One region of the Variovorax sp. 01T432 genome, then DNA from elsewhere that is predicted to be linked to it. Evidence: predicted binding sites of a transcription regulator. Region 1 holds the regulator's gene; the other holds the start of a gene.

Region 1 (3,402 bases):
CGAGGGCCGCGTGCTATCCTCGATGCAACTCCGCCCTGTGAGCCTCCGTGGCGAGCAAGACGCGACAGAAATCAAAGAAACGTCCGAGGACACCATGAGACTGATATTGTTGGGCGCCCCCGGGGCAGGCAAGGGAACGCAGGCGGCCTTCATTTGCCGCAAGTACGGCATTCCTCAAATCTCGACCGGTGACATGCTGCGCGCCGCCGTCAAGGCCGGCACGCCTCTGGGCCTCCAGGCGCAGGCCGTCATGGCGTCGGGCGCGCTGGTGAGCGACGACCTGATCATCAATCTCGTGAAGGAGCGCATCGCGCTGGCGGATTGCGCTCAGGGCTTTCTCTTCGATGGCTTCCCACGCACCATTCCACAGGCCGAGGCCATGCGTACGGCGGGCGTGAAGCTCGACTATGTGCTTGAGATCGATGTCCCCTTTGCGGACATCATCGACCGCATGAGCGGACGCCGTTCGCATCCCGCATCCGGCCGCATCTATCACGTCAAGTTCAATCCGCCCAAGACCGAAGGCAAGGATGACCTGACGGGCGAGGACCTGATCCAGCGCGAGGACGACAAGGAAGAAACCGTCCGCAAGCGGTTGGAGGTCTATAGCCAGCAGACACGTCCGTTGGTCGACTACTACGCCGACTGGGCCAAGGCCGAACCCGCCGCGGCACCGAAATACCGCGCCATCAGCGGCGTCGGAACCGTCGAGGACATCACACAGCGCGCGCTCGCGGCCTTGAGCAGCTGAACCTCCAAACCGCCGGGCCGGACAGGCGCGGCGATGCGCTCGACAGAGGCTCAGTTGGGCGCCGCGCCGGGCAGGAGATCCAGCATCAGTGAAATGCGCGCCTTCACAGGCGTCAACGAGCCGGCATCGCGCAAGCCGTCGCCTGGTCGGGCCAGGATGCGGCCCTCCGCACATCGAGTGGCTCGCAAGATGGCGACGCCTTCAGCCTGCGCACGAAGGGCCGCGGCCTCCAGTGCGTGATGCAGCGTGCCGTTCCCGGTGGCCGCCAGCACAAGACCCTGCACGGGGTCGACCGCGCCAGCCTTGCGCTCGCGCACCAGAGCATCGACGATGTCGCCACGCGCTTCCGCATGGCTCATCAGGATCTCCACGCGGGGCCACTGGACCGCCGCGCCTTTCATCCGGTCGAACAACTCGCGCGCCGCCGCGGATGGCCCACCCGGCCAGTTCCTGAGCCGGCGCACCGTCCCTTCCTCGACGTACCCCACCGGTCCCGAATCTCCCGAATCGAACGCATCAAGCCGGTAGGTATGGACCTTCCGGACGTCGAATGCGCTGTGCACCGTGCCCGCGCAAACGGCGACCACGCCGCCACCGTCCGGCATGGCGGCCACCACGATCGCGTCACGCAGGTTCTGTGGCCCGTCGGGGGCGAGCGCCGTCGAGGGGCGCATCGCGCAGGTCAGGACCACGGGCTTGGAGGGCGCGAGCACAGACTGCAGGAAGAAGGCCGTCTCCTCGAGCGTGTCGGTGCCGTGCGTGATGACGATGCCCGCCACTGCGGGCTCCGCAAGCCAGTGCGCACAGCGCATTGCCAGTTCGCGCCAGATGCCGAAGCTCATGTCCTTGCTGTCGACCTGGGCCACCTGTTCGGCGAACAAGGTGATGCCTTCGCGCGCATCAATGGATCCGAGCAGGTCCGCCACGCCTACCTCACCCGCCGTATAGCCGATGTTGTCGCCTGCGCTTCTTGCCCGGCCGGCGATGGTCCCGCCCGTGCCGAGGACGACCACGCGGCGCTTGCCATCTGAATTGGTTTCGGCCATCGCTTGCCAACTTTCGAAAACTGGTTAAAAATACAGCTACTGGTTATCCAACCAGTATCCGCCAGGAGCCATTCATGCAGTTCTCCGTCAAGCTTACCGCCCGCCAGCAGCAGATTCTGGATCTGATCCAAAGCGCAATCGCACGCACAGGCGCTCCGCCCACCCGTGCTGAGATCGCTTCCGAACTGGGCTTCAAGTCCGCCAATGCGGCCGAAGAGCACCTGCAGGCCCTGGCTCGCAAGGGCGTCATCGAACTCGTCAGCGGCACCTCGCGCGGCATCCGACTCAAGGGCGACGCGCTGCGCTCCATCAACGAATCGCGCAACAACCAGTTCTCCCTTTCACTGCCCGGCATGGCCCAGCTTGCGCTGCCGCTCATCGGACGCGTGGCGGCAGGCTCCCCCATCCTTGCCCAGGAGCATGTCGACCAGACCTACTACGTCGAGAACACCTTGTTCCAGCGGCAACCAGACTACCTTCTCAAGGTGCGCGGCATGTCCATGCGGGACGCCGGCATCATGGACGGCGACCTGCTTGCAGTTCAGGCCACCAAGGAAGCTCGCAACGGCCAGATCGTTGTCGCGCGCCTGGGCGACGAGGTCACGGTGAAGCGGTTGAAGCGCAACAAGCAAGTCATCGAACTGCATGCCGAGAACCCGGACTATCCCACCATCGTGGTCCAGCCTGGCGAACCCTTCGAAATCGAAGGCCTCGCCGTCGGCTTGATTCGCAACACGATGCTGATGTGAGCAACTGAATAACCCGGCCGCGACAGGTGGCGGGCGTATGGCCGAGGGCCATCACCCTGTCGAGGCCGATGAGAGCAATCCTGCCTGTGTTCAACCTCTGACCTTTCTGGAGTTCACATGGGAATCGCCCTACTCAGCATCGCTGACTTGTTCATGCCACTGCACGCCCTGGCCAGCCGATTGATTCCGGCGCGCCGTTCACGCCGGGAAGACTCGGCGGGCCTTCGCTACGTCGGTGTCCGCCCAAGCTGCGCGGCTCGGCCGAGCGTGGCCACCGAAGGCAAGATGCAGCGAATCTCCAGACCCTTGCGGGTGGTGCGCACCGTCGATGCGCAGCACCCTGGTCAAAGGGCCGGCCGCGTGGTGATTTCGGGTCGGATGGCGGATGTCTGCGCCGAACTTGACAGGCTCGTCGCGTTGGAAGCCGCGAACGCAGCACCTCGTTCTACCCCGCTGCACTGAAGCTGGCCAGGCCCCTGCGCTGCACTTCAGCGCTGCGCCGACACAGCATGTCGATCGTGCGAGGCACAATGGCACGCCATGAACATTGTGATCCTCGACGACTATCAGGATGCGGTGCGCAAATTGCGCTGCGCATCCAAGCTCGACGCGTATGCGGCGAAGGTCTACACCAACACGGTCAAGGGCATCGGGCAACTGTCGGTGCGCCTCAAGGACGCTGACGTGATCGTGCTGATCCGTGAACGTACCCAGATCTCCCGGCAGCTGATCGAGAAGCTCCCGAAGCTCAAGCTCATTTCTCAGACGGGCCGGGTCGGTGGTCACGTCGATGTTCTTGCTTGCACTGAGCATGGCGTGGCGGTGGCGGAAGGCACAGGCTCGCCGTTGGCGCCCG
Region 2 (3,402 bases), on a different contig from region 1:
CAGGCCGGCCGTCGTGCCACCATCCCGTCTCCAGCCGCTGCGGGCCGACGAGATTGCGCAGCGGCCCCTGGTAGCAGGGGTATTCGCCCTGCATGTCCAGCGGCAGCGGCTCGCGCAGCAGCCATGAAGGGTAGATGGCGTCCGCGTTCGAGACGCCGTCCTTCGCCTGCGGGCCCTGGCGCAGGCCGGGTGCGCCCTGCAGCGCGGGCTGCCATGTCTGGCGGCACTCCGGCCGGTGATCGGCCCGCGCGACCGCGCCCAGCACCTGCTGCGCGCCCAGCCGCGCGCTGAGCCGCTCGACCAGCTCATGCAGCTTGTCGCCCTTGCGGTTGTCCTCGGGCAGGAAACTCGTGCTCGCGCCGGCCCAGGGCGTGGTCTCAAGCGAGCGCAGGCGCAGCCAGCTCGCGGGGGCGGCGAGCCGGGTGAGCGCCAGTCTTTCGGCCATCAGCCGGCGCAGGTGCGCCATGTCCTGCGTGGGCTGTGCCGTGCGCACGGTGATGTGCTGGTGCGGCGGCAGGTCGACGCCGTTGAAGCGCCGCAGGTCCAGCGTCCATTGCAGTTCGAGCGCCACCGCACCGCGCTGGCGCGCGCGCAGCCAGATCTGCAGCGAAGCGAGCAGGCGGTTGGCCGACCACATGAGTTCGGGCGCGCCCTCGGCCAGCGCGGGCAGTTCGAGCTTCTGCTCGAAGGCATCGGGCAGCGTGAGCCAGCGGTGGCTTTCCGGCCGCGTTCCCCAGGCCGCATCGAGGGCCTCGCGCAGTTCCTTGCCGAAGCGGCGCGTGAGCCCGCCGCGCGGCAGTGCCGCCACATCGCCCCAGGTGCGGCAGCCCAGGTGTGCCAGCACGTCGAGGTGTCCGGCGGCGGCGCTCAGGGTGTCGAGCGGCAGGCCGGCCGGCACCTCGGCCGGCGGCGGCTGGCCGCGCGCGAACATGCGCAGCCGCGCGAGCGCGATGAGGCTGGTCGCGCCCTGCGCCTGCTGCACGCGCACCGGCGCCGGGTTCGTGGATGCGATCTGGCGCATCAAGGCCGCGCGCCCACCCCACAAGCGCTCGCAGGCGGACACCTCGAGCAGCAGTGCCTCATCGTCGACCCAGGCGACGCGCGGGGTGAACTGCAGGGCCCACCAGCCGAGCGCCTCCGGCGAAGGCATCGCGGGCATCGGGTCCGTGGAGGCCATTTCAGGCGGCCAGCGCAGCGCGATCCATTGCATGATGCTTTCCCTGGTGGAGATCGAGGCGGACCACGGTCGCGCTCCCGCTTCCTTGCGGCGTGGCCTGCGCTTCGCCCTCCTGCTGCCGCCGCAGCTTGCGCCGCAGCTGGCTCGCGGCAAGCAGCGCCGTCATGCGCTCGCTGCGCGCGGGCAGCTGCAGAGGCGATGCCAGCGGCGGGCCGCGGCGCTTGAGGATGCGCACGTCGATCTGCGTGCGGTCTTCCTCGCAGGTGGAGAGCTGCAGGCGCAGCCGTGCCGGCGAAGTGGCCTGGGCCGCGCTCTCGGGGCGGAACACGAACAGCAGCGACTCGTGCTGCGCCGCCGCAAGCTGCAGGCGCCGCAGTTCGCCGACGCGCGCCTGCGGCAGCCAGGCCAGCACGGCGGCGACCTCGGCGCAGCGCAATGCCTGCTCGCAGGCCCAGAGACGGGCGGCCGGCGCGTCGCTGCGAACCCACAGCAAGGCCTCGACCGGCAGGCCGCGCGCCTCCAGCGAGGGGCCGAAAGGCTCATGCGGCGCGCCGATCAGCACGACCGGGCCGGGGCCGCCCCGCACCGCCCGCGCCAATGCCGGCAGCAGCAGTTGCCACGAAGGCGCATCGGGGCTGGCTTGCAGCAGCTCGGTCATGGCCCCGACCGGCCAGCCGCCGCCGGGCAACTGCGCATCGAGCGCCTCGTGGCCGGTACCGATGACCTGCGAATCGGCCAGGCCCAGCTCGTCCGCGTGCCAGAGCTTGTGGCGCGCGGAGGAGGAGAAGGAGTCGAAGGAAGGCAGGCCCATGATCATCGAGTAACTGTATTTTTATACAGTATTCTTCGCCTCTTGTCAGGACTTTGCCATCCGAGAGAAATGAAAAAGAAAAACCTGTCCGGTCGATACCATCTATGGGATAAATGCGCGGGGAGTACTCCAAGCTCAAGCCGGCCGCCGAATCGATCGGGCACCTGATGCTCGCCGTCGCCCAGACCCCCGTGAACGCAGTGGCATCGCTTACCCGCGGCCAGCTATTGCGCCTGGGCGCCGCGCTGTCGCTTTCCGCCGCCCTGCCCTTGCCCGCCCTCGGTCAACGCCCAGCCCAGCCCGCCACGAAGATGAACACACGTCCCATCCCCTCCACCCAGGAAGCCCTGCCCGTGATCGGCTGCGGCACCTGGATCGGCTTCGACGTCGCCGCCGGCAGCGCCGAATACCAGCGCCTGCCGGGCGTGCTCGACGCCCTGTTCGCCGCCGGCGGCAGGATGCTCGACAGCTCGCCGATGTATGGCCGATCCGAAGCCGTCACCGGCGAGCTGCTGGCCGCCTCCGGACAGCGCGGCAACGCCTTCCTCGCCACCAAGGTCTGGACCAGCGGCCGCGACGCCGGCATCGCGCAGATGGAGCAGTCCTTCCAGCGCCTGCGCACCGAACGCATGGACCTGATGCAGGTGCACAACCTGGTCGACTGGCGCACGCACATCCAGACGCTGCGCGGCTGGAAGGACAAGGGCCGTGTGCGCTACATCGGCATCACGCACTACACCGCCTCCGCCTACGCCGAGGTCGAAGCGGTGCTGCGCGCCGAGAAGCTCGACTTCCTGCAGATCAACTACTCGATCGATGCGAAGGAAGCCGCGCAGCGCCTGCTGCCGCTGGCGGCCGAGCGCGGCGTCGCCGTCATCGTCAACATGCCCTTCGGCGGCGGCGGCCTGCTGCGCCGGCTGGGCGACAAGCCCCTGCCCGCCTGGGCCGCCGAGATCGGCTGCACGAGCTGGGCGCAGGTGCTGCTCAAGTTCGTGCTGAGCCATCCGGCTGTGACCTGCACCATCCCCGGCACCAGCCAGCCCCGCCACATGGCGGACAACGCCGCCGCGGGCGCGGGCCCGATGCCGGACGACGCCTTCTGGCAGCGTCACGAGGCTTCGCTGCCGCTCTAGGCTGCCGCCGGGGCGCTACCGCCAGCCGGCATCGACGAAGTAGTTGTGGCCGGTGCACATGCGGGCGTCGTCCGAGGCCAGGAACAGCACCAGATTCGCCACGTCGGCGGGCATGACGCGCTCCTTCAGGCATTGGCCCGCGAGCATGCGTTCGGTCTCCTCCTCATCGTGCCAGAGCGCGTCCTGGCGCGGCGTCTTGACACCGCCCGGAACGACCGTGTTCACGCGGATGCCGAACTTGCCCAGGTCGCGCGCCAATGCGCGGGTCAGGCCCTCGATGC

What was found. The regulator LexA, encoded in region 1, represses DNA repair genes until DNA is damaged. The targets are predictions, from matches to a motif close to ACTGTATNNNNATACAGT.
Region 2: the regulator LexA is predicted to act here: its motif matches at 2,001-2,018, upstream of imuA (translesion DNA synthesis-associated protein ImuA).

What each region holds. Positions count from the first base shown of each region.
Region 1 covers NZ_JBFTPS010000009.1:45,343-48,744, forward strand. The annotation lists gene adk (adenylate kinase) at 95-751, shown strand; gene AC1DNF_RS09685 (asparaginase) at 802-1,797, opposite strand; gene lexA (transcriptional repressor LexA) at 1,872-2,546, shown strand; gene AC1DNF_RS09695 (hypothetical protein) at 2,664-3,008, shown strand; gene AC1DNF_RS09700 (D-2-hydroxyacid dehydrogenase family protein) at 3,087-3,402, shown strand, end outside.
Region 2 covers NZ_JBFTPS010000006.1:176,249-179,650, forward strand. The annotation lists gene AC1DNF_RS07595 (Y-family DNA polymerase) at 1-1,210, opposite strand, end outside; gene imuA (translesion DNA synthesis-associated protein ImuA) at 1,179-1,988, opposite strand; gene AC1DNF_RS07605 (aldo/keto reductase) at 2,156-3,121, shown strand; gene xylB (D-xylose 1-dehydrogenase) at 3,137-3,402, opposite strand, start outside.